4 regions of the Ensifer sp. KUDG1 genome follow, and region 1 is predicted to be linked to each of the others. Evidence: predicted binding sites of a transcription regulator. Region 1 holds the regulator's gene; each other region holds the start of a gene.
What was found. The regulator PhoB, encoded in region 1, activates phosphate uptake and scavenging genes when phosphate is short. The targets are predictions, from matches to a motif close to TGTCATNNANCTGTCAT.
Positions count from the first base shown of each region.

Region 2: M2267_RS20705 (DUF1045 domain-containing protein) is a predicted target of PhoB. The motif match lies at 1,404-1,420, and genes of this name have one in related genera.
Region 3: M2267_RS09220 (LTA synthase family protein) is a predicted target of PhoB. The motif match lies at 1,726-1,742, and genes of this name have one in related genera.
Region 4: M2267_RS27515 (NAD-glutamate dehydrogenase) is a predicted target of PhoB. The motif match lies at 1,241-1,257, and genes of this name have one in related genera.

Region 1 covers NZ_JBNDIG010000001.1:464,574-471,938, reverse strand. Annotated here, with positions in the region: gene M2267_RS02390 (O-succinylhomoserine sulfhydrylase) at 1-240, shown strand, start outside; gene apaG (Co2+/Mg2+ efflux protein ApaG) at 466-858, shown strand; gene M2267_RS02380 (Hsp33 family molecular chaperone) at 929-1,918, opposite strand; gene argF (ornithine carbamoyltransferase) at 2,220-3,137, opposite strand; gene M2267_RS02370 (aspartate aminotransferase family protein) at 3,242-4,441, opposite strand; gene M2267_RS02365 (GcrA family cell cycle regulator) at 4,863-5,384, shown strand; gene phoB (phosphate regulon transcriptional regulator PhoB) at 5,453-6,136, opposite strand; gene phoU (phosphate signaling complex protein PhoU) at 6,339-7,052, opposite strand; gene pstB (phosphate ABC transporter ATP-binding protein PstB) at 7,103-7,365, opposite strand, start outside.
Region 2 covers NZ_JBNDIG010000008.1:237,957-245,321, reverse strand. Annotated here, with positions in the region: gene phnE (phosphonate ABC transporter, permease protein PhnE) at 1-1,377, shown strand, start outside; gene M2267_RS20705 (DUF1045 domain-containing protein) at 1,505-2,212, shown strand; gene M2267_RS20700 (alpha-D-ribose 1-methylphosphonate 5-triphosphate diphosphatase) at 2,214-3,353, shown strand; gene phnN (phosphonate metabolism protein/1,5-bisphosphokinase (PRPP-forming) PhnN) at 3,350-3,934, shown strand; gene hutI (imidazolonepropionase) at 4,233-5,477, shown strand; gene hutH (histidine ammonia-lyase) at 5,474-7,009, shown strand; gene hutG (N-formylglutamate deformylase) at 7,011-7,365, shown strand, end outside.
Region 3 covers NZ_JBNDIG010000002.1:747,194-754,558, forward strand. Annotated here, with positions in the region: gene M2267_RS09220 (LTA synthase family protein) at 1-1,691, opposite strand, end outside; gene M2267_RS09225 (NAD+ synthase) at 1,960-3,642, shown strand; gene M2267_RS09230 (hypothetical protein) at 3,646-3,981, shown strand; gene M2267_RS09235 (TolB family protein) at 4,006-4,833, shown strand; gene M2267_RS09240 (ankyrin repeat domain-containing protein) at 4,999-6,735, shown strand; gene M2267_RS09245 (diguanylate cyclase domain-containing protein) at 6,986-7,365, shown strand, end outside.
Region 4 covers NZ_JBNDIG010000014.1:6,165-13,529, forward strand. Annotated here, with positions in the region: gene M2267_RS27505 (carbonic anhydrase) at 1-187, opposite strand, end outside; gene pdxY (pyridoxal kinase PdxY) at 316-1,197, opposite strand; gene M2267_RS27515 (NAD-glutamate dehydrogenase) at 1,483-6,276, shown strand; gene M2267_RS27520 (MFS transporter) at 6,475-7,365, shown strand, end outside.

The DNA.
Region 1 (7,365 bases):
GGCAAGGACGCTGCCTTCGCGCTGCAGAATGCGCTGGAGATCGTGCGCATCTCCAACAACCTCGGCGACAGCAAGAGCCTGATCACCCATCCGGCCACGACCACGCACAAGAACCTGACCGACGAGGCCCGTACGGAGCTCGGCATGTCAGCCGGCACCGTGCGCTTCTCGGCTGGTATCGAGGACAGCGACGACGTGGTGGAAGATTTCGCCCGCGCGCTGAAGGCGGTGAAGGCCTGATTTACGAAGACGCGGCCGCCGTGACCAACGGCGGCCGACGCCCTTGCCGGCCGTCACAAGATGGTTTCCGGCGGCCCAGCGCCAGGGCGCCAAGCCGGTTTCACCCGCGCGATCCCGTCAGCACGACCATCTGTCCCATCGTGGGATCGCACAATCTTGCCGTTATTCTTGACGAAACCATCTTGCTGTAGAATACCCTGAAAGACCTGAAGCAAGGTGATGCCCATGTATCGCGCTTTGACCCGCGACATAGAAGTTACGGTGGAGCCGTACTATCTCGAAGAACAGTCGGATCCCGATGACGGCCGTTATGTCTGGGGCTATCGCATCGTCATCTCAAACCACTCGGACGCGACCGTGCGGTTGATGACGCGCTACTGGCACATTACCGATGAGAATGGGCAAGTCGACGAGGTCAGCGGTCCGGGCGTCATCGGCGAGCAGCCGCTGCTCAATCCCGGCGATACCTATGAGTATTCGTCCGGATGCCCGCTGGATACGCCCTCGGGCGTGATGTTCGGTCACTACAGCATGGAATCGGAAGGCGGAGAGACGTTCAACGTGGCCATCCCCGCCTTCTCGCTCGATTCACCCGGGCTCGTGCGCACCCTGAACTGAAGCCAATCCGGAACAGCCTGTCCTTCACTGACGTCGCTCTAACTCGCGGCCAGTCGACCGGAGGCGCCCGCTACTGCGGGCGCACCTCGCTAGCTTCGAAGCGATAGGTCGTCGAGCAGAACTCGCAGGTAACCTTGACTTCGCCATCGTCGATGGTGCTTTCGAGGTCGTCCGTGCTCAGGTTCGACAACACCGACTGAAGCTTTTCGCGCGAGCAGCTGCAACGGTCATAGACCGCCTGCGGTTCATAGACGCGGACGCCGCGCTCGTGGAACAGGCGATAGAGCAGCCGCTCGGTTCCGACCATCGGATCGGTCAACTCGTCCATGTCGATCGTTTCGACCATCACCTTGGCTTCAGCCCAGAGATCGTCGTCCTCGAACGCGCTTTCGCCGTCATCGCCGTCGCCGCCCGAGAGGTCGGGCTGGCGCATGCGCTCCGGTGCTTCGGGCAGGAACTGCGCGACCATGCCGCCGGCGCGCCAGCGATGCCGCGGCTTGCCGTTTTCGTCGCGATCGAGAAGCTCGGCCACGCCCAGGCGCACCTTGGTCGGGATCTGCTCCGACTGACGGAAATAGACGCCGGCGATTTCTTCCAGCGTCGCTCCGTCGAGCGCAACGATACCCTGGTAACGCTGGGTATGGGCGCCCTGGTCGATGGTGAAGGCGAGCACGCCCTTTCCGAGCAACTCGTGCGAAAGGGTCCGGCCGTCCTTTTCGGCAGCCGCAAGTGCTTCCTGATCGTAGCGGGCATAGGCGCGCACGCGATCCGGCGTCGAGAAATCGGCGACCACCAGATCGACGGGGCCATCGCCCTGGGTCTGGACGATCAGCTTGCCTTCGAACTTCAGCGAGGTCCCGAGCAACACAGTGAGCACGACGGTTTCAGCAACCAGGCGCGCAACCGGAAGCGGATAGTTGTGGCGCTCGAGGATTGCGTCCAGCATCGGGCCGAGCTGCACGGCGCGGCCGCGCACGTCGAGGCCTTCCACCTGGAAAGGCACGACGTGATCGTCACCGGCAAAGTCGAACTCACCAAGCCCTGGCGTCATGTCGGTCATGTCTTGCTCCTTGCCTTCAGCCACCAAGCTGCACCAGAGATATTGCTATCCCCGCGCAACGTGCTCGCTGTCTCAGTTGATCCCGCGATAAACGGATTGTCCACCAGGTATGTGCCGCCGCCATAGCAACGCACCACCTCGACGGTTGCGCGCTCACTACTTTCAGGAGCGCCCGTATGCCGCCTAAATCGTGTCGCACGTGGACAATGTCAAGTGCGGTGCACACGCCCCTATACGGCGCACGCTCGGCGGAGCGCACTGAAGCCTCTTCGCCGCCGTCGCGCGCGACCGGGCAGCCGGCTCAGACGAGCCCCATGCACCAGGCAATGACCGACTTCTGTGCGTGCAGCCGGTTTTCCGCCTCGTCGAAGACCACGGACTGCGGGCCGTCGATCACATCGTCGGTCACCTCTTCGCCGCGGTGCGCCGGCAGGCAGTGCATGAACAGCGCATCGGAGGCCGCACGCTTCATCAGCGCCTCGTTGACCTGGTAGGGCTGGAAGACGTTGTGGCCGCGGGCGCGATGTTCCTGGTTCATCGAAATCCACGTGTCGGTCACGACGCAATTAGCGTCGGCGACGGCCTGCTCGGCATCATGACACAAGAGGACCTCGCCGCCATTGTTGCGCGCCCAATTCAGGAACTTGTCCTGCGGCTCGGAGCCGAGCGGCACGGCCATGTTCATGCGATAGCCGAAACGGGCGGAACCTTCGATCAGCGAATGCAGAACGTTGTTGCCGTCGCCGGTCCAGGCAATCGTCTTGCCCTTCACCGGGCCGCGATGCTCCTCGAAGGTGAGAATATCGGCCATGATCTGGCACGGGTGGGTATCGTCGGTCAGGCCGTTGATGACGGGGACCGTCGCATGTTCGGCCAGCTCCAGAAGACGGCGGTGGTCGGTGGTGCGGATCATGATGGCGTCGACGTAACGCGACAGGACCTTGGCCGTGTCGCCAATCGTCTCGGCGCGGCCGAGCTGCATTTCGGTGCCCGACAGAAACAGGGTTTCGCCGCCGAGCTGGCGCATGCCGACATCGAAGGAAACGCGGGTGCGGGTGGAGGGCTTTTCGAAGATCATCGCCAGCATCTTGCCGGCGAGCGGCTTCTCGGCGGTTCCGGCCTTGGTCGCCGCCTTTCGGACGCGCGCATCGTCGATGATCGTCCGGAGGTCGGCGGCCGTCATGGCCGAAAGATCGAGAAAATGTCTGGTGCCTGCCATCGTACTCGGTTCCTGTCTGAAAAATCGATCCCCGGTGCGGCACGCCATATACGTGCTCGCACGAAGGTCATTCTAGCGCCATAGTCGGCCTTGGGTCGCTACCTTCAGGCCGCGGCGTTGCCGCTTGCCTTGCGAACCGCCTCGGCGGCGCGTTCGATACGTGCCAGGCCCTCGCGGGCCTCCTCGGCCGTGATCGTCAGCGGCGGCAGCAAACGCAGTACGTTTTCGCCGGCCGGCACAGCCAGAAGCTTCTCCGCGCGAATTTCCTTCAGCAGATCGGCCGAAGGGCCCTTCACCTTGATGCCCAGCATCAGACCGTCGCCTCGGATCTCCTCGATGACATCAGGGAAACGGTCCTTGAGCGACGCAAGACCCTGGCGGAAGACCAGCGCGACATCGCGCACATGCGTGAGGAACCCGTCGGCCAGAACGACGTCGAGCACGGCATTGCCGACGGCCATGGCCAGCGGATTGCCGCCATAGGTGGAGCCGTGCGTGCCCGCCACCATGCCAGATGCGGCTTCCTCGGTCGCCAGGCACGCGCCGAACGGGAAGCCCCCGCCGATGCCCTTGGCGACCGCCATGATATCCGGGCGGATGTCGGCCCATTCATAGGCAAACAGCTTGCCGGTACGGCCGACGCCGGTCTGAACCTCGTCCAGGATCAGGAGCAGGCCGAACTCGTCGCAAAGCGCGCGCAGTTCCTGCATGAACTCCTTGGTCGCCGGGCGGATACCGCCCTCGCCCTGGATCGGCTCGATCAGGATCGCTGCGGTTTCCTCGGTGATCGCATTCTTGACGGCAGCGATGTCGCCGAACGGGACCTGGTAGAAGCCCGGCGCTTTCGGACCGAAACCTTCGATGTATTTCTGCTGACCGCCGGCGGCGATCGTCGCGATCGTGCGGCCGTGGAAAGCCCCCTCGAAGGTGATGACGTGGAATTTCTCCGGGTGACCCTTGGAGAAGTGGTAACGCCGTGCCGTCTTGATGGCGCATTCCAGCGCCTCTGCGCCGGAATTGGTGAAGAACACCTTGTCGGCAAAGGTGACTGCGGTCAGCCGGCGACCGAGGCTTTCCTGGCCCGCAATCTCATAGAGGTTGGACAGGTGCCAAACCTTGTCGGCCTGCGCCTTCAGCGCTTCGACGAGGTGGGGATGCGCGTGGCCAAGCGAATTCACGGCAACACCGGCGCCGAAATCGAGATAACGCGTCCCGTCTTCAGCGATCAGCCAGGCGCCCTCTCCTCGCTCGAAACGCAACGGCGCGCGCATGTAGGTATCGTAAAGCGGCGTTGTTGCAGTCATGCGAGGCTCTCCTTCACTCCAGATCGACATCGATCCCGCGCCTCACGCGGGCCGATAAAAATCAAAAATGCCGCCTTTCGGCGGCGCAGGCACTATTCCCATTTCGCGCTGCAATGTCAACAAAACCAAGCCTTGCAGCGCAACATGAAGGGTCGATTCCTGGCAGCAGAAAAATCGTCCGGGAGGGCTTGCAAAAATGCAACGCCGGCCGAGCAAGTTGGGGAAAACTACGAAATCGATTCGGCCTGATTCCCGGGACTCTTGCCACAGAGTCCAGCGGTCAGTACGTTAACATTCAATTACTAGACGCATGCGGCGGACCTAGTCACCAAAAGAGTTATCGCGTTTGCAACCCCGGGGTTCAGCCGGGGTGCGGTGAGGGATTCTGCCATCCCCAACGCTGAGAACGGAGAGTGCAGAAATGAACTGGACTGACGAGCGGGTGGAGAAACTGAAGAAGCTTTGGTCCGAGGGCCTGAGCGCGAGCCAGATCGCGGCACAGCTCGGCGGCGTCAGCCGTAACGCTGTCATCGGCAAGGTTCACCGCCTGAGCCTGCCAGGTCGCGCCAAGGCCGGCGGTAGCACCACGACGGCGGCCCGTCCGAAGCGCCCGACCTCGGCACCGCGTGCGCCGAACTACGCTTCGCGCGTTTCGGCCCGCCCGGTTGCACGCACGGCCGGCGCTGTCGTTCTCAAGGAAGAAATCGAAGTCGATCTCGTTGCCGAGCAGGATTTCAGCACCCGGACCGACGTTGTCGTGCCGATGTCGCGCCGCCTCGAGCTGACCCAGCTCACCGAGCGCACCTGCAAGTGGCCGATCGGCGACCCGCTGAAGGAAGAGTTTCACTTCTGCGGCAACGATTCCCCGGAATCGTCGCCTTACTGCACCTTCCATGCGCGGCTGGCCTACCAGCCGTCGGGCGAGCGCCGCAGGGCCCGCTAAGAAGCCGGACAGCATCAATAAAAAAGGGGCCGATCGGCCCCTTTTTTTGTTGGAGACTTCCGGATCTGTCAGCTTTCGAGCGAATAGCCGGCGCCGCGAACGGTGCGGATGACGTCGGGCATGTTCGAGAAATTCAGAGCCTTGCGCAGGCGACCGACATGCACGTCGACGGTGCGTTCGTCGACATAGATGTCATGGCCCCAGACGCCATCCAGAAGCTGCGAGCGCGAGAAGACGCGGCCCGGCGAGGACATCAGGAACTCCAGAAGACGGAACTCGGTCGGGCCGAGGCGCACTTCGCGGCTGCGGCGGTGAACGCGATGGGTCTCGCGGTCGAGCTCGATGTCGCCGCAGCGAAGCAGCGTCGACAGGACCTCGGGCTTTGCCCGGCGCAGCATCGCCTTGACGCGCGCCATCAGCTCCGGCGTGGAGAATGGCTTGACCACATAGTCGTCGGCGCCGGTCGCCAAACCCCGGACGCGCTCGCTTTCCTCGCCGCGCGCCGTCAGCATGATGATCGGCAGGCGCTCCGTCTCCGGGCGCTGGCGCAGCCGGCGGCAAAGCTCGATGCCGGAAACACCGGGCAGCATCCAGTCGAGGATGAGCAGGTCGGGCAGCCGCTCCTGAAGCCGGATCTCCGCCTCGTCGCCCCTGAGGATCGTGTCGACGTCGAAGCCCTCGGCTTCCAGATTGTAACGCAGCAGAACGCTCAGCGCCTCTTCGTCTTCGACTACGGCGATTTTTGGCAACATCAGGTAACGTCTCCTTACCGCGGGCGACCCTTGGGCTCATCGGCCCGGCCGGCGCTCAGACACTCTAAATCTGGAGCACGTCCGCCGATTTCAAAGGCGGGGCGAAAACCGCGTGCTTCAGATACAGGAATTCGGGGCCGCGACCGAAGCCGCGACCGGATCAGATTTCAAAGGGCATGCATGCTTACGGCGCGCTCGGCGCTCAGTCGTTGACCGAGCCCAGCGTCGACGTGGTGTCATCCTTCGGGCGCTCGCCTTCCGGCTGGGCACCCGTCGCCATGTAATAGATCGTCTCGGCGATGTTGGTCGCGTGGTCGCCGATGCGCTCGATGTTCTTGGCGCAGAACAGAAGATGCGTGCAGGGCGTGATGTTGCGCGGATCTTCCATCATGTAGGTCAGCAGTTCGCGGAACAGCGAGGTGTAGATCGCATCGATCTCCTCGTCGCGCTCGCGGATGCTGTTGGCCTTCTCCGGCGAGCGCGAGGCGTAGACGTCGAGCACTTCCTTGAGCTGGACCAGAGCGAGCTCCGCCAGGTGCTCCAGGCCGCGGGCGAGCTTGCGCGGAATACCGGATCCGGCGACCGCGATCACGCGCTTGGCGGTGTTCTTGCCGAGATCGCCGACGCGCTCCAGATCGGAGGCGATGCGGATCGAACCCATGATCTCGCGCAGGTCGGCGGCGACCGGCTGGCGCTTGGCGATGGTGACGATCGCCTTCTCGCCGATCTGGCGCTCGGCGTCGTCGAGAACGGTGTCGTCCGAGATCACCTTCTGCGCGAGAGCGAGGTCGGAATTGACCAGCGCGCGAACGGATTCAGCGACCATCTGCTCGGCGAGACCGCCCATCTCCGAGATGCGGCGCGTCAGGTACTTCAGTTCTTCGTCATAGGCGGACATGATATGCATGGACATGATCGTCGATCCTTACGGGCGCTTTGCAGTTACTGTTGCAGCCTTATGCGGCCTCAGCCGAAGCGGCCCATGATGTAATCCTGGGTGCGCTGGTCATCCGGATTGGTGAACATCTTGTCGGTGTCGTTCTCCTCGACGAGATTGCCGAGGTGGAACATGGCGGTGCGCTGCGAAACGCGGGCGGCCTGCTGCATCGAGTGGGTCACGATGACAATCGTGAAGTTCGTGCGCAGTTCGTGGATGAGTTCCTCGACCTTGGCGGTCGCAATCGGGTCGAGCGCAGAGCAGGGCTCGTCCATCAGGATGACTTCCGGGC
Region 2 (7,365 bases), on a different contig from region 1:
TGGTGGTTCTTCTCGATCGGCCACGTGCTCGGCAATGCCAACTGGGGCATCGCCGGCACCTACCTCGCCGACTGGGTTTCCTATGAGGTACGCCCGGAAATCCACGTCGCCCCCGACCGGACGATGCGCCTCAACTATCAGCGCAATTCGCCGCTCGGGCCCAATCCCAATCCGGATTGGGTGGAACTCGACAGGCAGACGGTAACACGCCAGGTCGAAATACCGGCCGCCACCACGCAGGCGGTCAAGCCGAAGGCTAGCTCGTCCTTCAGCTTCATGGCCCCCGGTTCCGCGCTCGGCGGCACCACCGCCACGGAACCGCAGAACCGTGTCGAAACACGGACAGAAGAAGTCCTGACGCGCGTCGTCGTCACCTACAACCGCTCGACCAGGATCGAGATCACCGATGGCCTGGTGAAGGCGACCCATGGCGGCGACACGCTTGTCATGGCCGTCGACGGCGCCGACACGGTGCGGCCGCAGGGCGTATTGCCCGCCTGGGCAACACAGAAGCGGCCGGGCGAAAAGATCGTGCTTGCCTTCGGCGCCACCGGCTGGGCGGAAGTGGAAGGCGACGAGGTCTCCGTCCGCAACCGCTTCTTCGGCTGGGCGAACTTCCTGTTCGACACCAACTCGCCCTTCTTCGGCAAAAGCTATGGCGAGGTCGCCTCGCTCATCGCCTCCGGCGAGCGCATCGATCCGGCCCGTTCCAACCTGTCGCTTGCCTGGAACAACATCCTCTATAATGCCGAGTGGCAGCATCTCGACGTCTGGACGAAGCTGCTACAGACCGTCGTCATGGCCTTCGTCGGCACGCTCTTTGCGTCGCTGATCGCCTTCCCGCTCTGCTTCCTGGCCGCCCGCAACATCACCCCGAGCTTCCTGACCAACCAGGTGGTCAAGCGCTTCTTCGACTTCCTGCGGTCGGTGGACATGTTCATCTGGGCACTGTTTTTCACCCGCGCCTTCGGCCCCGGACCGCTTGCCGGTATCTCGGCGATCTTCTTCACCGACACCGGCACACTCGGAAAGCTCTACTCCGAAGCGCTGGAAAACATCGACGACAAGCAGCGCGAGGGCGTGAAGTCGGTCGGGGCGACGCCGCTTGCGGTGCAACGCTTCGGCGTGCTTCCGCAGGTGTTGCCGGTCTTTGCCAGCCAGGCGCTCTATTTCTGGGAATCGAACACCCGTTCGGCAACGATCATCGGCGCCGTGGGCGCCGGCGGCATCGGCCTGAAACTCTGGGAAGCGATGCGTACCAATTCCGATTGGGAAAATGTCGCCTATATGGTGCTTCTGATCTTGCTGGTTGTCTTTATTTTCGACAGCATCTCGAACGCGTGCCGTTCGCGCCTGATGGGCAGCAAGGCACATTGACGACAGCCAAGCATTTGCGTGTCCGCCATCATGATGTTGTCATGGAAATCGGCTAGCTGCGCATCGCATCCCGCAAACAATCGACCCGCCGCCCTGGCGGGCCGGTCGCTACAAGAAAGTGAAAACCGTGCGTTATGCCATCTATTTCGCGCCGCCGGCGGACAGCCGGCTGTCGCAGGTCGCGTCCCGTTGGCTTGGGCGCGATGCCTTTACCGGCGAAGACCTCACGCTTCCGACGATCGCCGGGATTGACGAAGAGACGCAACGCGCACTGACGGCCGACCCGCGGCGCTACGGTTTTCACGGCACGCTGAAGGCGCCTTTCGAACTTGCCGAAGGCCGGGACGAAGACGAGCTTCTCAGTATTTTCGAGTGCTTTGCCGCCGACCTCGACCCGTTCGAAATCCCTGAGATCGTGCTGCACCAGTTGGGCCCGTTCTTCGCTCTCGTGCCATCCGCGCCTTGCCTCGACCTGCAGGATTTGGCCGAAGACGCCGTTCACCGCTTCGACCCGTTCCGTGCGCCGCTGTCGGACGCCGACTTTGCCCGCCGCAAGCCAAACAGCCTGCCGGAGCGCCAGAGGCGCTACCTCAGAGAATGGGGCTATCCCTATGTTTTCGAAGAGTTCCAGTTCCACCTGACCTTGACCGGCCCGGTACCCACGGAAACCAGCGGCGTGATGCGTACCGCGCTCGAAACCACCTTTGCCGAGCATATCGGCAAACCACTTCACGTTACGTCAGTCGCGCTTTTCGTCGAACCGGAGCGCGGCGCACCCTTTACTGTCCGCTCCCTGCTGCCGCTCGGCAGCGACACCCAACGAAAGATCGCATGAGATGAGCAAAGAACAGGTTTTGACCAACGCCCGCATCGTCCTTGAGGACAGCATCCTCGATGGTTCGGTGCTGATCCGCGACGGCAAGATAGCCGATATCTCCGCGGGAACGGTTGCCAGCGGAGAGGACTTCGAAGGCGACTATCTGATCCCCGGCCTCATCGAGTTGCACACCGACCACCTCGAAGCCCACTACTCCCCGCGCCCCGGCGTGCGCTGGCTGAAGATCGCGGCGATCCAGGCCCATGACGCCCAGGTAGTCACCTCCGGCATCACCACGGTCTTCGACTGCCTGCGTCTCGGCTCCGACGAGGACGGCGGCTTCCAGAAGGGCGAAATGCGCAGCATGGCCGACGCCTTGGCCCAGGCCAAGGAAGAGGGTCGCCTTCGCGCCGATCACCTGATCCACCTGCGCTGCGAGGTGTCGACCTCCGACGTGCTTGATCACTACGAGGATTTCCAGAACGACCCGCAGGTCAAGCTCGTCTCGCTGATGGATCATGCCCCGGGTCAGCGGCAGTTCCAGACGATGGACCAGTACACGCTCTACTACAAAGCCAAGCGCGGCTTCTCGGACGAGGAATTCGCGCGCTTCGTCGAGCGGCAGCAGGCATTGTCGGCAAAGTATGCCGGTCCGCACCGCACCGCGCTCGCCGAGGCGTGTGCGGCCCGCGGCATCACCATTGCCAGCCATGACGACGCGACCGTCGACCACGTCGAAGAATCGATCGGCTTCGGTATCAAGCTTGCGGAGTTCCCGACGAGCTTCGAGGCCGCCGAGGCGTCGCACCGCGCGGGGCTGAGCGTGTTGATGGGTGCGCCGAACATCGTGCGCGGCAAGTCGCACTCCGGCAACATCGCCGCCCGCGATCTCGCCGAGCGCGGCGTGCTCGACGTGCTGTCGTCGGACTATGTGCCCTTCAGCCTGATCCACGCCCCCTTCGTGCTCTCCGACGAACTCGACGCCGTCGACCTGCCGAAGGCAATCGCCATGGTGACGTCGACGCCGGCGCGCACCGTCGGTCTCGATGACCGCGGCCGCATCGCCGTTGGCCTTCGCGCCGATATCGCCCGCGTGCACCGCAAGGAAGGCATCCCGGTCGTGCGCTCCGTCTGGCGCGAAGGACGGCGTGTCGCATGAGCGCGACCGAAAAGGGCGGCGCGCTCGTCGTCGTCGTCGGCCCGAGCGGCGCCGGCAAGGACAGCGTCATGGGCTTTGCCGCTCGGCACTTTGCCGATTGTCACGACGTGCATTTCGTCCGCCGGGTCATCACCCGTCCGTCGGATGCCGGTAGTGAAGTGCATGAAAGCGTGTCGGAAGACGAGTTCGTCGAGATGCAGAAGGATGGCGCCTTCGCCGTCTTCTGGGATGCGCATGGGCTGAAATACGGCATCCCCGCCGTCGTGCTCAGGAATGTCAGGGACGGCATGACGGCGATCGTCAATGGCAGCCGCGGTGCCCTGCCGGCGTTCCGCGAAGCCTTCGGCGAGATCGCCGTCGTCGTTGTTACAGCCGAGACGCCGGTGCTTGCAAAGCGACTTGCCGAGCGCGGTCGCGAGAGTGAAGAGGAAGTTTTGCGACGCCTCAGCCGCCAAGCGCCTGACGTGACCTCGGGCCCCGATGTCAGCGTGATCGACAACAGCGGGCGCCTCGACATTGCCGGAAACCGCTTCGTCGAGGTGGTCGAACGGCTGCGCGCAAAGGCGGATAACGCGGTTTAGCGTGATCCGCTTTCGCGGCCCGGCAGGCTTGCGAGTCGCGGGCACGCATCGCGATCTCCATTCCAAGGACAGGCGAAGGCTCCGAACCTCAGGGTTCGGAGCCTTTTCTTTTTACCTGCCGTGATGACGAACCCGCGAGAAGAAATTCCAGCGAAATCAGAGATCTACGGCCATTTTCTCAAAGCTCCCGCTCCGCTTCACTCGGCCGATCGCCCTTTCCTTTTCCGCAGGCTCCATAAATTTCCCCTTGTGGAGCAAGTTAATATGTATATACATTATATCCAGTGGAGGCGACCTGATGAACGAATTCTCGACCCGCAAGCCAGCATCCGGCATTTGGCGCAATGTGCGTCTCGTGACGCTTGGCGAATCCGTTGACGGTCTTGGCCTCGTCGAGAATGCGGCCGTGGCGGTCGTCGATGGGCGGATCGCCTATGCCGGGCCGGAGAGCGGGCTGCCCGCCGACCTCGCACGCAGCCTCGAAACGACGGACTGCCAGGGCCGCGTAATGACGCCCGCCCTTATCGACTGCCACACCCATCTCGTTCATGGCGGCAACCGCGCCCGCGAATTCCAGATGCGCCTCGAAGGCGCCACCTATGAAGAAATTGCCCGCGCCGGCGGCGGCATCGTTTCCTCGGTCAAGGCGACCAATGCGCTGACCGTCGATCAGCTTGTCGAAAGCGCCCTGCCGCGCCTCGATACGCTTCTTGCCGAGGGCGCCTCGACCGTCGAAATCAAATCCGGCTACGGGCTCAACGTCACGGCCGAGCTCAACATGCTGCGCGCCGCCCGCAAACTCGAAACGCTGCGGCCAGTCCGCGTTGTGACGAGCTACCTCGCCGCCCACGCAACGCCTGCGGACTACAAGGGCCGCAACGGCGACTACATCACCGAGGTCGTGCTGCCTGGGCTCGACGCCGCCCATGCCGAGGGCCTGGTCGATGCGGTCGACGGTTTCTGCGAGGGCATTGCCTTTTCGACCGCCGAGATCGCCCGCGTCTTCGACCGTGCCAAGGCGCTCGGCCTGCCGGTCAAGCTGCACGCAGAACAGCTCTCCAACCTTGGTGGCGCAAAGCTTGCGGCCTCCTACGGCGCGCTCTCGGCCGACCACCTCGAATATCTCGACGCAGAAGGCGCTGCAGCTCTTGCGAAGTCAGGCACGGTCGCCGTGCTCTTGCCGGGCGCCTTCTATGCGCTGCGCGAAGAGCGCCTGCCACCGGTTCAGGCTTTGCGTGACGCCGGCGCGCGGATCGCGATCGCCACCGACTGCAATCCCGGTACCTCGCCGCTGACCTCGCTGCTTCTCACGATGAACATGTCGGCGACGTTCTTCCGGCTGACGGTGGCCGAATGCCTTGCCGGTGCAACGCGTGAGGCCGCCCGCGCGCTTGGCCTGTTGGCCGAAACCGGAACGATCGAAGTCGGCAAGTCCGCCGATCTGGCAATCTGGAACATCGAGGATCCGGCCGAACTCGTCTACCGCATCGGCTTCAATCCGCTTCATGAACGCATCTTTAGAGGGCAAAGGATCGGTCAATGACCATCACTCTACACCCGGGCTCTGTGCCCCTCCGCGACCTCGAAACCATCTATTGGACCGGCGAACCGGCCCGCCTCGACACCTCCTTTGACGCCGGCATCAACAAGGCTGCCGCCCGCATTGCCGAGATCGTCGCCGGCAATGCGCCGGTCTACGGCATCAACACCGGCTTCGGCAAACTCGCCTCGATCAAGATCGACAGTGCCGATGTCGCGACGCTGCAGCGCAACCTGATCCTGTCGCATTGCTGCGGCGTCGGTGAGCCGTTGGCCGAAAACGTCGTTCGCCTCATCCTGTCGCTGAAGCTCGTCTCGCTCGGCCGCGGCGCCTCCGGCGTCCGCCTCGAACTCGTGCGCCTGATCGAGGCCATGCTCGAAAAGGGCGTGATCCCGGTCATCCCCGAAAAGGGCTCGGTCGGCGCCTCCGGCGACCTCGCGCCGCTCGCCCATATGGCCGCCGTCATGATGGGCCACGGCGAAGCCTACTTCGAAGGCCGCCGCCTGTCCGGCGCCGAAGCGCTTTCCGCTGCCGGCCTCAAGCCGGTGGTGCTTGCCGCCAAGGAAGGCCTCGCGCTGATCAACGGCACCCAGACCTCGACGGCGCTGGCGCTCGCCGGCCTCTTCCGCGCCCACCGTGCCGCACAGGCAGCACTCATCACCGGCGCCATGTCGACCGACGCGGCCATGGGTTCGTCGGCCCCCTTCCATCCGGATATCCATACGCTGCGCGGCCATCGCGGCCAGATCGACACAGCCGCTGCTCTCCGCGCGCTGCTCGCGGGCTCCGCGATCCGCGAAAGCCATATCGAAGGCGACGAGCGCGTGCAGGATCCCTACTGCATCCGCTGCCAGCCGCAGGTCGATGGCGCCTGCCTCGATCTGCTGCGCTCAGTCGCCCGCGTGCTCGAAACCGAAGCCAACGCCGTTACCGACAACCCGCTGGTTCTTTCGGACAACTCCGTTGTTTCCGGTGGCAATTTCCATGCCGAGCCGGTCGCCTTTGCCGCCGATCAAATCGCCCTTGCCGTCTGCGAAATCGGCGCGATCTCGCAGCGCCGCATCGCGCTGCTCGTCGATCCTGCCCTTTCCTACGGCCTGCCGGCCTTCCTCGCCAAGAAGCCGGGGCTGAACTCCGGCCTGATGATCGCCGAGGTAACCTCGGCGGCCCTGATGTCCGAGAACAAGCAACTCTCGCATCCGGCGTCTGTCGACTCGACGCCGACGTCGGCCAACCAGGAAGACCACGTTTCCATGGCCTGCCACGGCGCGCGCCGCCTGCTGCAGATGACGGAAAACCTGTTCTCGATCGTCGGCATCGAAGCACTAACCGCCGTCCAGGGCGTCGAATTCCGCGCCCCGCTCGCCACCAGCCCCGAATTGCAGAAGGCCGCCGCCGCCCTTCGCGCCGTCTCGCCGACGATCGAAGAGGATCGCTACATGGCCAACGACCTCAAGGCCGCCGGCGACCTCATCGCCTCGGGCCGTCTGAACGCCGCCGTCTCCGCCGGCATCCTGCCAAGCCTGGAGGCTTGAGATGGCTGTCGTCGAAGTCAAGAGAGGCAACTCGCCGGTCATCCTCGGCTTTCCGCATACCGGCACCGACGTGCCGGCGGCGGTCTGGGATCGGCTGAACGACAACGGCCGTATCCTCGCCGACACGGACTGGCATATCCACCGGCTCTATGATGGTCTTCTGCCCGAGGTGACCGTCGTTCGCGCCACCTTCCATCGCTATGTGATCGACGCCAACCGGGATCCCGAGGGCGTCAGCCTCTACCCCGGCCAGAACACGACCGGGCTGATCCCGGAAACGGATTTCGACGGCAAGTCGATCTGGAAGGATGGAGAAGCGCCGACGGAAGCCGATATCGCCGAACGTCTCCAGGCGT
Region 3 (7,365 bases), on a different contig from region 1:
TGCTCGTAACCGGACTGCTTGAGGATCTGGTAGGAGAGGAAGGCCGGGCTGATGGTGCCGACGTTCTTCTTCGGACCGGTCTTGTTCGACCAGACGACGAGCGGCGTTTCATGCTGCGCCTTCATCTGCTCCTTCGAACCTTTGCGTTCCGCGGTCACGCCCTTCATGAAACCGGTGCTGGTATAGACGGTGTTGAGCGGCGGCAGGTGGTCGCCGAAGAGTACGATGATCGTTTCGCGGTCACGGTTCTTCGCCCACTCCATCAGCTTCTTCAGGCTTTCGTCAGCTTCCTTGATGCCTTGAGCGTAGGTTTCCAGCACCTGCCGGTCGGCTTCCGGCAGGTCGCCTTCGACCTTGATGGTGTTCTTCGCATAGCGGTTCGCCTCATAGGGACCATGGCCCTGCAGCGTGACGGCGAAAAAGAAGAACGGATCGTCCATCGCATCCGCCTGGTGGATGATTTCGTTGGTCAACGACTCGTCCGAGGCGAAGATGCCGCGCTTCTGCATCGGCGGCATGTTCTCTTCCGACTTGAACATGTCGAAGCCGAAGGCCTTGTAGACTGCGGTCCGGTTCCAGAACCAGCTCTGGAACGGATGGATGGCGCGCGAGACATAACCTTCGCCACGGAAGAAGGTGGCAAGCGACGGGATCGGATTGCGGATATACTGCTGGTACGGGATGCTGCCATAGGGCAGGAACGCGTTGGAGAAACCGGTCAGCGCCTCGAACTCGACATTGGCAGTCATGCCGCCGAACTCCGGCGAGAAGACGTTGCCCGACTGCATCGCGCGGATCGTCGGCATCGGGTCGGGCGAAAGCTTGACGTTCGGCAGGCGGGTCGGATCCCAGAAGGATTCGCTCATCAGCACGATGACGTCGGGCTTGCCGCGGTGCGAGGTGCCGGCGGGGAGCGGCTTCACCGGAATACGGTCGATCGCGTCGGCCATGTAGCCGGCGGGCGCGCTGACATTGGCCATCGGCAGGTTGATGGCAAAGGCGAGGGCAAAGCCGTTGTGCCTGTAGTTCTCGGTCTGGTCCCACATGATCGGGATGACCTTGAGGCGATCACGGATCCAGGAGAACTGGTTGTAATCCATGATGTTCCAGAAGGCGACGAGCAGCGGCAGCGCGAAGGCGAGGCGGGCCATGCGCTCGCGCTTCGTCAGCTTCGGGAAGGTGCGCCAGGCAAAACGCAGCAGGAGAGCGATGCCAACGACGGCGACGACCAGGCCGACAGCGATGCCGACGGCCGTCCAGGGACGGTCCTTCACCAGAACCGGCATCAGTTCCATGATCTGGCGACCGAACAGGAAATCGGTCGGATAGAGCGGGTCGGACAGGAAGACCTGTTTCTGCTGGCAGACAACGGCGGGGATGATGGCAAGCGGCGCAATCACCACGGCCGACTTGTGTTCGCGACCGAAAATGCCGTCGACAGCGAGCAGGATCAGGAAGAAGGCGCCAACGGTCGTCAGCGCCGGGCGCGTCGGATCGAGCATGTAGGCGATGCTATCGGCAAGCGACTGACGCACGATCAGTTCGACGAGGAACACCAGAACGGCTGCGACGAAGAGGGAGAAGAATGCGCTGCGGGTGGCCGCGAGCGTCTTGGCGTGCCGTGTGGCGAAGCCCGGTCTATCGACATAGACACGTGAGCCTCTCGCAACCGCGGAATCGATACTGGCCAACATATTCTCCAATTTCATAAATGCGTCGTGTAACTGTCATACGCCCGTCATTTTGAACAGGGGATGAATGGTTTCTTAACGGGAATGGAGGGTGGCTTTTCGTGGCGTGAAGCCGCGCGAACAGCCCAGTATAAGGACCGGGAAAAACAGAATTTTTCGGTTTTTTTCGTGTCGCTGCGATTGCCTGTGGGTATTTTCCCGCAGATTGCGCTAAAGAACATTGCGAAAGTCAGCTGCAATCGTTCAGGACAGACCGACAGGCCCGCTCATGACCGCCCATAAAAACGCCCCTTCGCTCCTTCGCATCGCCATTGCCCAGCTCAATCCGACCGTGGGCGACATCGCCGGAAACCTGGCCAAGGCGCGTGAGGCGCGCGCCGACGCGGCGCGCCAGGGCGCCGATCTCCTGCTTTTGACGGAGCTGTTCATTTCCGGCTATCCGCCGGAAGATCTCGTTCTGAAGCCGGCCTTTCTGAAGGCGTGTCTCCAGGCCGTCGAAAAGCTCGCTGCCGAGACGGCCGATGGTGGTCCGGGCGTCATTATCGGCTTTCCGCGGCTGGCAAAGACCGGCCGGCACAATTCGATAGCCGTGCTCGACGACGGCAAGGTGATCGCGGTCCGCGACAAGGTCGACCTACCGAACTACGGCGAGTTCGACGAGAAGCGCGTGTTCGATCCGGGCGAGATGCCGGGGCCGGTCAATTTCCGCGGCGTGCGCATCGGCATCCCGATCTGCGAAGACATCTGGGGCGATCTCGGCGTCTGCGAGACGCTGGCCGAAAGCGGTGCTGAAATCCTGCTGTCGCCCAATGGCTCGCCCTACTATCGCGGCAAGGTCGACGTGCGCCATCAGGTGGTGCTGAAGCAGGTGATCGAGACGGGCCTGCCGATGATCTACGCCAACCAGCTCGGCGGCCAGGACGAACTGGTCTTCGACGGCGCCAGCTTCGCCTTCAACACCGACAAGTCGCTCGCCTTCCAGATGAGCCAGTTCGAGGAGGCGATCTCGATCGTCGAATGGAAGAAGGGCGACAGCGGCTGGCATTGCGAGCATGGCCTGAAGTCGCGCCTGCCGGAGCGGGAGGAAGCGGACTACCGCGCCTGCATGCTCGGCTTCCGCGACTATGTGAACAAGAACGGCTTCAAGAATGTGGTGCTCGGCCTTTCCGGCGGCATCGACTCCGCCATCTGCGCGGCACTCGCCGTCGATGCGCTCGGCGAGGAGCGGGTGCGCACGGTCATGCTGCCCTACCGCTACACTTCGCAGGAATCGCTGAAAGACGCCAAGGAATGCGCCGAGGCGCTTGGCTGCCGTTACGACATCGTGCCGATTTCCGAGCCGGTCGAAGGGTTCCTCAGCGCTCTCTCCGATACGTTCGAAGGTACGGAGTCCGGCATCACCGAGGAGAACCTGCAGAGCCGCACCCGCGGCACCATCCTGATGGCGATCTCCAACAAGTTCGGCTCGATGGTGGTGACCACGGGCAACAAGTCGGAGATGTCGGTCGGCTACGCCACGCTCTATGGCGACATGAACGGCGGCTTCAACCCGATCAAGGACCTCTACAAGATGCAGGTCTACGCGATCTCGAGCTGGCGCAACACCACGGTTCCGCCGGGCGCGCTCGGTCCTTCCGGCATCGTCATTCCGCAGAACATCATCGACAAGGCGCCTTCTGCCGAGCTTCGCCCCAACCAGACGGACCAGGATTCTCTGCCGCCCTATCCGGTGCTCGACGACATTCTCGAATGCCTGGTGGAAAAGGAAATGGGAACGGACGAGATCGTCGCCCGCGGCCACGACGAGGCGACCGTTCACCGGGTCGAGCATCTGCTCTACATCGCCGAATACAAGCGCCGGCAATCGGCGCCGGGCGTCAAGATCACCAAGAAGAATTTTGGCCGCGACCGCCGTTACCCGATCACCAACCGTTTCCGCGATCGGGGCTAGGGCGTGGACACCCGCTCCGAAGAGCCGGACGGCCGACAGGGCCGTCCCACCTTTACGGAGGAGGAAGTCCGGCTCCTGCGACTGTGGTCGGCGAGCGACGTTTCGCCCGGCCGGCAGCTTTCGGCGCAGGTCGGCTATTTCGCGACGCCTGCTATCTTCGGGATCTATGGCCTTGCGACAGGAAGCCTTACTCTCGTCGGCGTTGCCTTTATCTGCATCCTGCTCTTGCTGGCCTGGGGGCTGGTCACCACCTGGCGGGATCGGCGCGATTCCATCCTGATGCAATCGGTCTGTTCCAAGGTGTTGGCGACCCTGCCTGTCGGTGAAGACAAGAAATAGCGGCTTTGCACGGAGGAGAAGAGCATGCGCAGTTCCGTCGAAATCCATGACATCTTGACCGGCGAGACGCGGGTTGTCTGGCAGACGGACAGGCTGGTCGAGGCGCCGAACTGGTCGCGGGACGGTGAGCATCTGATCATCAATGGCGACGGCAGGCTCTATCGGCTTGGTCTCGATGGCTCCGAACCGGTGGAGATCGACACCGGCTTTGCCACGCTCTGCAACAACGATCACGGCCTCTCGCCGGATGGTGCGACGATCGCGATCAGCGACAAGACCGCGTTCGGAAAGTCGGCGATCTACCTGCTGCCGGCCGAAGGCGGCACGCCGCGGCTCGTCACCCGCAACCTGCCGTCCTATTGGCACGGCTGGTCGCCCGACGGGAAAACGGTGACCTATTGCGGCATCCGCGACCAGGTCTTCGACATCTACACGATCTCCATCAATGGCGGCGAGGAGCGGCGGCTGACCCATGGCGAGGGTCGCAACGACGGGCCGGACTGGTCGGCAGACGGCGAATGGATCTATTTCAACTCCAGCCGTACCGGCCAGATGCAGATCTGGCGGATCCGCCCGGACGGACGCGACGTCACGCGGATCACCGACAGCCGCTATGGCGACTGGTTCCCGCATCCGTCGCCTGATGGTAAGCACCTGCTGGTGCTTTCCTATGACGGCGATGTCTTCGATCACCCAAGAGACCTCGATGTCCGCTTGAGGCTGATGGACATGGACGGCGGCAATGCCCGCATCCTGTTCGAGCTCTTCGGCGGGCAGGGAACGATCAATGTTCCGAACTGGGCGCCGTCGAGCGATCGTTTCGCCTTCGTCCGCTACGAACCGGAAAGCTGACCGCGCTGGACAAGTATATCGGGACCATGCTAGCGATGCGGTCGTTCGCAGGGCGCATCCGATCCGCGGGAAGGGCAAGGCCCACCTGTCTCACTGAACTTGGTTGCCACACCTCTTTTCAGTCTGTGGGCGCGGATACCGGACGTGAATGAAAGGAGGTCTTTCATGATCACGCGCGATCTTTCCGCGAACATTACCCTCGATACGATCCGCAAGCAGGCCAAGGCTTTTTTGAAGGCCGTCAAGGCTGGCGATGCCAGTGTTAGGCAGCGGGCGCTTCCCTATTTCTCCAAACCGACCGCAATGGGCCTTCAGGATGCCCAACTGGTGCTTGCTCGCGAATTCGGCTTCGCCAGCTGGACGCGGCTGAAGCGGCATCTGGAGAAGGCCGAGAGCGGCACGCCATCGACCGAACAGGTCGCAAACCGCTTTCTCGCTCTGGCGACGGTCTCCTATTTCGGCGACATCGCCGCCGATCCCGAGCGGTTCGCTCAGGCGCTCGACCTGCTCAAGGACCATCCTGAAATTGCCGGGGACAGCATTCACGTGGCCGCCGCACTCGGCGACGCCGCGGCGATCGACCGCTTTCTCGATGGCGACCCGAAACTTGCAGAGAAGCGCGGCGGTCCGTTCGATTGGGATCCGCTGCTCTATGCCGCCTATGCCCGCGTTCCCGGCCGCTCGTCGCTGCCGGCGGGCGATCGCCTGATCGCGCGTGGGGCCGATCCGAACGCTTACTGGCTCGACGACGGCCAGTATCGTTTCACGGCCTTGACGGGCGTTTTCGGTGAGGGCGAGGCAGGGCCGGAGCGGCAGCCGCCGCACCCGGATTGCCTTGCCTTTGCGCGACTGCTGCTGAATGCCGGTGCCCGGGCCAATGACAGCCAAGCGCTCTACAACCGGATGTTCGAGCCGGACAATTCGTGCCTCCAGTTGCTTCTCGATCATGGCCTCAATGCCGACGACCGCAACAACTGGCTGGTGCGCAACGATGGCGGCCTCGTCGAAAACGGCGAACGCGTCTTCGACTATCAGCTTGCCTGGGCGCTGGAAAAGCGGATGTCCGATCGCGTCCGGCTGCTCGTCGCGCACGGTGCCGACGTCAATCGCCCGATCAAGGGGCGCACGCCCTATCAATGGGCGGAGCTCGGCGGCGATCCGGCGCTGGCGCAATACCTCCTGTCGCGTGGCGCGACCGAAGCGCCGCTGGAGGATGTCGACCGGCTGGCTCGTGCCATCGGCGAAGTGAAGGCCGACGAGGCGAGGGAACTCGTCGACGCGGATCCGACGCTTGTGGCCCGAACTGAAGCCGCGCACCCGGCTATCCTGCACGAGGCGGCGGGCGAGGACCGGCACGACGCTGTGGCGCTGATGCTGTCGCTCGGCTTCGACGTCAACCGCATGACCTCGCGCACGCCGTTGCACGAGGCGGCGCTGCATGGCCATGTCGCGATGGCGCGGCGCCTGCTCGATCACGGCGCCAATGCCTCAGCCCGCGATCCCTACCATCATGCACCGCCGATCGGCTGGGCCAAGTACAACGGCAAGGACGAGATGGTCGCCTTCCTGAAGGATCAGCCGCTCGATGTCTTCGCAGCCGCGTCCTTCGGTGTGACCGCGCGCCTCGCCGATATCCTCGACCGGCAGCCGGATCTGATCGAAACGCCCTTCGGCACGTTCCGCGGCCGCGGCCGACCGGAGCCGCAGCACGACTGGATGACGCCGCTGGCCTTCGCGGTGATCAACGGGCAGGCGGAATCGGTACAGCTGCTTCTCGAAAGGGGCGCGAATGCGCGCCTTCGGGATGGCGCCGCAGGTCCATCGATACGCGATCTTGCCGTAGAGCAAGGCAATGCGGAGATCATCGCCTTGCTGCGCGTTTCGGCCGCCGCTCCGCAATAGGCTGTGCAGAAGGAGGCGCGGGCGATTGCCCGCACCTCCAGATCTCCGCTGCGACCGCTGATTGTCGGCTGATTCAGTCGGTTGAAATCGTTAATTATTTTATCACCAGCTTATTTAAGCCAAACTTCGATATTGGCCGCTAGGGTGCCCTCAGTATCGGCTGCCATCGTTGCGCATCGCACCTCCACAAGTGCTAGAATGCCCGGCATGGCCGGTGCGGACGAGGGGGACTGGCGTGGTGGAAAAGGCGTTGCGGCAGGCAAAACGGGACAAGACGGTCTGGGCGATCCATGCCGCCTGTACCCTGGTCGCGGTCCTGATCATTGCAAGCCTCATCTATGTGCTCGACCGGTCGGTCACCGAGGCCGATCGTTTCGGACTTTCGGCCGAGCGCCGGCTCGTCGCAAACGAGTTGCGCCACCAGATGGATGCCGTCGTTCAGTTCCAGGCGCAGGTGTCCTTCTGGGACAAGACCTACGAGGAACTGGCGAGCGGGCACGCCAGCGACAGTTTTATCACGGACGAGCTTTCGGGCTGGCTTTGGGAAGACTACGGCTTCTCCTGGATCATCTTCACGGATCCGGCGCGCAACGTCTCGACGGCGCTCAAGGATGGCGTGTCGGTTCCGGC
Region 4 (7,365 bases), on a different contig from region 1:
GGCCGCTGTCGAAGATCGTTTCCGGCGCAGCGCGCGAGTCGCAACAGGCAATGACCATTGTCTTCGGCTTTTGCCCGGTTTCCGCCAGCGCCTTGTAGCGTTTCTGCTGTTCGCTGAAGCGACCGTTCATGAAATTGTGGTAGCCGTTCAGAAGATAGTCCGGAAAACGCTGCTGCTGCTTGTCCATCGATTGCTCCGCTCGTGCTTCAAGGCGGCATGGCCGGCTTTCGCCCACCCGCACCTCCGTCATGAAAATGATCGCGATCTAAAATTCAATCCACGATGCCATAGGGTGGCGGTCCGTGAACAGCTTCTTCACTTGCGCCGCATCTGATTCGGATGAACCAGCCGGCGCATCTGCACCATCGCCATAGGCGTCGAGAGGCTCGACGCGTCCTGCTCGATGGTCAATTCATCTGCGCCGCGCTTGACGCTCCGCGCGATGATCTCAAATACGCTCGCCGTCGCCATCTGCAAGGCGCGTTCCTCTGAAAGTCCTTCAAGGATCCGGGCGAGAAACACCGCCGCCAACAGGTCGCCCGTGCCGTTCGGCGGGTTTTCGACCAGACGATGTTCGGCAAGCAGCGCGTGGTTGCCCGAAAGAAAGAGATTGCCGGTCCCGCCACTCATCATCGGCACGGCGGACGTCACCAGCACGCGGGCCGGACCAAGGCCGAGCGCCGCGTCGAGGATCGCCGTGTTCGTCTCCAGCGTCGCGCCAGCGAGCCAGGCAAGCTCGTAGCGGTTCGGGGTCGCAAGATTTGCAAGCGGCAGCAGGCGGTCGCGAATGGCAACCGCCGTGGTTTCCGGCACATAGAGACCACCGGCATCGCCGACCACGGGGTCGCAGGCATAGATCAGCTTGGGATTGCGCTCCTTCAGCGCCGTCACCAGCCGCGCCACAGCTTCCGCCTGTCCCGCCGAGCCGAGGTAGCCCGAAAGGACGGCGCGCACCTCTCCGGCCCAGGGTGCTGCAATGAGGTCATCGATCACCGCCCCGAAATCCTGATCGGAAATGGCGACCCGCGTGGAGCGGCCATGGCCCGGATGCCAGGGGAGGATGACGGTCGGCAGGGCCCAGACCGGATGCCCCAGGGTCTCCAGCGCGAAGACCACGGCCCTGTTGCCCACCTTGCCGCGCACGACATGGCTCGAGATGACGATGACGGCGCCGGGCAGGGAAGGCATTTCGGGCATCGACCAGTCCAATCCTACGATCTCGAAACTCTGTTCACCCGACTGTCACCGCCCTGTCAACAGCCGATGGCAGATAGGCTCCGGAGAAGCCTCTGGCGTTTTCGTGCTTTTTCTTCGATTTTCGAGCAATTTTTGCGAAATTACCTTCGATTTAAATGGATTTAAGCTGTTTTCACGTGAAATTCTCCGATTTTGGGCTCGATTTTGCCGAAATCAGCGTAAAAAGCGGTCGCCATTAGCCATGGTTCTGATAGGGTTTGGCCTATCATGAATGGGAGAGACTTCATGGGCGTGAAATACAATCCGAAGCGGGACAGACACATCGACGCAGCGAAGGCGGCCGCCATCAAACTGGGCGTCGAGGCGCTGGCGCCGGAGATCCTCTTCGGTGGGGCCAGCAACGATGACCTCGATCTCTATTCGGCGGACATGCTGGCGCTGACCGCAGCCCATGCGGCTCGTGAACTCGCCCGCTGGGACGGCGGCAAGCCGCAGATTTCGGTCGAAGCCGTCGCCGGCATCGCGCCGGGTGGTACTGAGGTATCGGTCATCGCCGTAACCGAACGCAACATGCCGTTCCTCTATGACTCGGTCATGGGGGAAATCACCAGCACCCACCGTGACATTCACCTCGCGATCCATCCCATCCTGGTCAAGGAACCGGGCAAGCCGGCAAAGCTCTTCGATCCGGAAGAGGAAAGCGATCCGTCGCACCGCGTCAGCCATATCCAGATCCACCTGACCAAGCTTGCGCCCGTCGAGGCGGAGCAGCTCAGCAACCGCATCCGCGACGTGCTGGAGCAGGTCCACCAGACCGTGCACGACTGGCCGGCGATGACGACCTTGCTCGATCAGGCCATGTCGGAACTCGAAACCTACAACGCGACGCGCAAGAAGAGCGACCGCGACGAGGCGCTCGCCTTCCTTCGCTGGCTGCGAGACAACAACTTCACCTTCCTCGGCATGCGCGAATACACCTATTCGGGCAAGGGCGAGAAGGCAGCCGTCGAACGCGGCAAGGGCAGGGGCCTTGGCATCCTATCCAACCCGGATGTGCGCGTTCTGCGCCAGGGCAAGGACGCGGTGCTGACCACGCCTGAAATTCTCGCCTTCCTCGATGGCCCGGATTTCCTGATCGTCACCAAGGCCAACGTCAAGTCGGTCGTGCATCGCCGCGCCTACATGGACTATATCGGCGTCAAGCGCTTCGACGCCGACGGCAACGTCGCTGGCGAGTTGCGCATCGTCGGCCTGTTCACCTCCTCGGCCTACACCCGCCAGGCAGCTGAAATTCCGCTTCTGCGCCACAAGATCGAAAAGATTGTCGATCACTTCGGCTACGATCCGCAAAGCCATTCCGGCAAGATGCTGGCCAACACGCTGGAATCCTATCCGCGCGACGACCTGTTCCAGATCGATGTCGGCCTGCTGGCCGCCTTCTGCGAACAGATCAACGAACTCGGCGATCGGCCGCGCATCCGCGTGCTGCCGCGCATCGACCATTTCGACCGCTTCGTGTCGGTCATCGTCTTCGTGCCGCGCGAACAGTACGATTCGGATGTTCGCGAGAAGATCGGCGACTATCTGAAGACGGTCTATGACGGTCGCGTCTCCGCCTATTACCCGGCCTTCCCGGAAGGCGGTCTCGCCCGCGTCCACTTCATCATCGGCCGCTACGCCGGCAAGACGCCGCGCATTCCGCAGGCCAAGCTCGAAGAGGCCGTTCGCGGCATCGTCACCCGCTGGATCGACCGGTTTGACCTGCTTGCCCGCAAGGACGGCATCGAACTCGATGTCGACAATGCCTACCAGTCGTTCTTCACGCCGGCTGAAGCCTATGCGGATCTCGCAGATATCGCCGCCTGCAAGGGGCCGGATCCGATCCGGATCGAGTTCTATCACTATCCCCGCACCGTTTCGCGGGCCGATACCGCCGAGCTCAAGATCTTCCACGCCAGCGAACCCGTGTCGCTGTCGCGTCGCGTACCCTTGCTTGAAAACCTCGGCTTCCGAGTGATCAGCGAACAGACCTACGACATCGGCGTCAACGCCCACGGCGAAGAGAAGCGCAAGGTCGTGCTGCACGACATGGAGCTCATCCACCGCGACGGCCACGCGCTGAACCTTGAAAAGTCCGGACCGGCGCTCGAAGAAGCGTTCCTCGCCGCCTGGAACGGCACGACCGAGGACGACAACTTCAACCGGCTGGTCCTGCTTGCGGGCCTCAATGCCCGTGAGGTGACGGTCTTGCGCGCCTATGCCCGCTATCTGCGCCAGGCGGGGATCACCTACTCGCAGGGCTATATCGCCGACACGCTGAACAAGTATCCGGCGATCGCCGCCGACATCTTCAAGCTGTTCGTGACCCGCATGGATCCGAAGCTCGAGGAAAAGCCTCGCGCCAAAAAGTGCAACGCGCTGCTGTCGGCGATCGAGGACGCGCTCTCGGCCGTTCCGAGCCTCGACGAGGATCGGATTCTGCGCCGCTACGTCAACGCGATCGAAGCAACGCTCCGGACCAACTACTTCCAGCATGACGCCGACGGCAAGCCGCGCGCGGTCCTCGCCTTCAAGCTGGACCCGAAGCAGCTCGACGGCCTGCCGGAACCGCATCCGTTCCGCGAAATCTTCGTCTACGGCACCGAGGTCGAGGGCGTGCACCTGCGCTTCGGCAAGGTCGCCCGCGGCGGCCTTCGCTGGTCGGACCGCGCCCAGGACTACCGCACGGAAGTGCTCGGCCTCGTCAAGGCGCAGCAGGTGAAGAACGCCGTTATCGTGCCCGTCGGCGCCAAGGGCGGCTTCTATCCGAAGCTGCTTCCGGTGGGCGGCACCCGCGACGAGGTCTTCAAGGCCGGTACCGAAGCCTACAAGACCTTCATCCGCACGCTTCTGTCGGTAACCGACAACATCGTCGGCCAGGACGTCGTGCCACCGGCCGACACGCAGCGCCATGACGGCGACGATCCCTACTTCGTCGTGGCCGCCGACAAGGGCACTGCGACCTTCTCCGACACGGCCAACGGCCTGGCGCAGGAAGCAGGCTTCTGGCTCGACGACGCCTTCGCATCGGGTGGCTCGGCCGGCTACGACCACAAGAAGATGGGCATCACCGCCCGCGGCGCCTGGGAAACCGTCAAGCGACACTTCCGCGAGATGGACATCGATATCCAGACGACGCCCTTCACCGTTGCCGGCGTCGGCGACATGTCGGGCGACGTCTTCGGCAACGGCATGCTGCTCTCCGAAAAGATCCGCCTGATCGCCGCCTTCGATCACCGCGACATCTTCATCGATCCGTCGCCGGATATCGATGCCTCCTTTGCCGAGCGCAAGCGCATGTTCGACCTGCCGCGTTCGAGCTGGCAGGACTATGACCGCAAGACGCTTTCGGACGGCGCGATGATCATCTCGCGTGCCGAAAAGTCGGTGACGCTGACGCCTGAGGCGATGGCCGCCATCGGCCTCGACAAGCAGAAGGCAACGCCCTTCGAGATCATGAACGCGATCCTGAAGAGCCAGGTCGACCTGCTCTGGTTCGGCGGCATCGGCACCTATGTGCGCGGCAGCAACGAAACGGACGCCGAAGTCGGCGACCGCGCCAACGACGCCATTCGCGTGGCGGCCGAAGAGGTCCGCGCCCGTGTTATCGGCGAGGGCGCCAACCTCGGCGTTACCCAGAAGGGTCGCATCGGCTTCGGCCTCAACGGCGGCCGCTGCAACTCGGACGCCATCGACAACTCGGCAGGCGTCAACTCCTCCGACGTCGAGGTCAACATCAAGATCGCGCTTGCTTCCGCCATGCGCGATGGTCGCCTGACCCGTCCGAAGCGCAACACGCTGCTCGCCTCGATGACCGAGGAAGTGGGCCACCTCGTGCTGCGCAACAACTACGAGCAGTCGCTGGCGATCTCTCTGACCGCCATGCAGGGGCTCGGCAACCGCACGACGCTCGGCCGACTCATGACTCGCCTCGAGGCCGACGGCCATCTCAACCGCAAGGTCGAGACGCTGCCGACAGACCAGGCGATGACCGAGCGCTACCAGGCGGGCAAGCCTTTGACCCGCCCGGAAATCGGCGTGCTGCTCTCCTACTCCAAGCTCGTTCTCTTCGATGAGCTGATTGCGAGCGAGCTGCCCGACGATCCGTACTTCACGGCGACGCTTGAGCGTTACTTCCCGGGCAAGATGCGCAAGGCCTATGCCGGCGACATCCACGGCCACCGCCTGCGCCGCGAAATCATCGCGACGATCCTCGCCAACGAGGTGATCAACCGCGGTGGTCCGGCCTTCGTCTCGACCCTGACGGACGCCACCGGCTTCCTCTCGGCCGACGTCGTCAAGGCGGCGGTGCTGGCGCTCGACGGCTTCGATCTGCCGCGGATCTATGACGAGATCGACGCGCTCGACAACAAGATCAGCGGGAGCCTGCAGAACATCCTCTACCAGGAAGTGGGCCGCATCTTCACGCTCGTCACCGAGCGGACGCTGCGCACCCATGCGGCGACCGGTTCGGTGTCCGAGGCCGTATCGCGCCTCGGCGATGGCCTGCAGAAGCTGCGCGCAACCATGCGCACTGCAGTCTCCGGCGAGAGCGCCGAAGAAGCCCGGTTGAAGACGGCTGCCTTCGTCGAGGGCGGCGTCCCCGCCAAGCTCGCCGAGGAAATCTCGGAACTGGCGCTGATGACGCTGGTGCCCGAGATCATGCAGATTGCCGCGGAAACCGGCGAGACGCTGAGCCGCACGGCGCAAGGTTACTTCGCCGTCACCGACACGCTGCGCATCAACCGCCTGCTGGCGGCGTCCGATCGCGTTCCGGCAACGGAGCAGTTCGAGGCCATGGCTCTGTCTCGCGCCGTATCCGATATCGCCGCTGCCCGGCGCGATATCACCGCGGCGGCCCTGCGCGAGCAGAAGAAGGAGCGCAATCCGGTTGCCGCCTGGGAAGAAAGCGAACGCGTTCGCGTCGCCCAGGCGACCGGCCAGTTGCGCCTTCTGACCGAGAAGGGTGAAACGACGCTTGCCAAGATCACCGTTGCTGCGGGTCTGCTCAACGACCTGGCGCGCGGACGGGCGAAGTAGCCTGGAGAACACGGATGCGGGCAGTTTTTTCGCCCGCATCCCGTTCTAAACCTTTTGGAATTCGTCAGATTGAAGTTAGGCTGCGCCGCGCGTTCGAGGGGACGCGCGGCGCAGTCGTTTCGGGAGGGGACCTTGCAGATTTCGGCCGAGAGGACTGTAGATCAACCACGCACGTCCCGTGCAGGGATTGCCGGCTGGATGTTCTTCGACTGGGCGGCGCAGCCGTTCTTCACGGTGATCACGACCTTCATCTTCGGCCCGTATTTCGTTTCACGCCTGACCGAAGATCATGCGCTCGGCCAGGCGATGTGGGGCTATACCCTCACCGTCTCGGGCATCATCATCGCGGTTCTCTCGCCGGTCTTGGGTGCCATCGCGGATGCGACCGGCCCGCGCAAGCCGTGGATCGCCTTCTTTGCCGTCATCAAGATTACATCGCTGGCCATGCTCTGGTTCGCGGCTCCCGGATCGCCGATCCTCTATCCGGCGATCTTCATGATCCTCGCAAGCATCGCTGCCGAGTTCTCGATCGTCTTCAACGATTCGATGATGCCGCGGCTCGTGCCGGAAAAGGACGTCGGCCGCATCTCCAACATTGCCTGGGGCCTCGGCTATCTTGGCGGGATGATCGTGCTGATCGCGGTCGTGGCACTGCTCGCCGGCAGCCCGGAAACCGGCAAGACCGCCGCCGGCATCGACCCGTTGTTTGGTCTCGATCCAGCCAAGGGTGAGGATGCGCGGATCACCGGACCGATCTCCGCACTCTGGTATCTCGTCTTCATCCTGCCGATATTCCTGTTCACGCCCGACGCCACCAAAGCGACCATGTCGCTCGGCAAGGCCACCGTCACGGGCCTCAGGGAGCTCAAGGGGACGCTCGGCGAGCTCAAGCAAAGAACGGGCATCCTGCGCTTCCTGATCGCACGGATGATCTTCCAGGATGGCGTCAACGGCCTTCTGGCTCTTGGCGGCACCTTCGCCGCGGCCATGTTCGGCTGGCGGACATTGGAGCTCGGCATCTACGGGATCATCCTCAACGTCGTCGCGATCGGCGGCTGCCTCTATGCCAGCCGGCTCGACACACGGCTC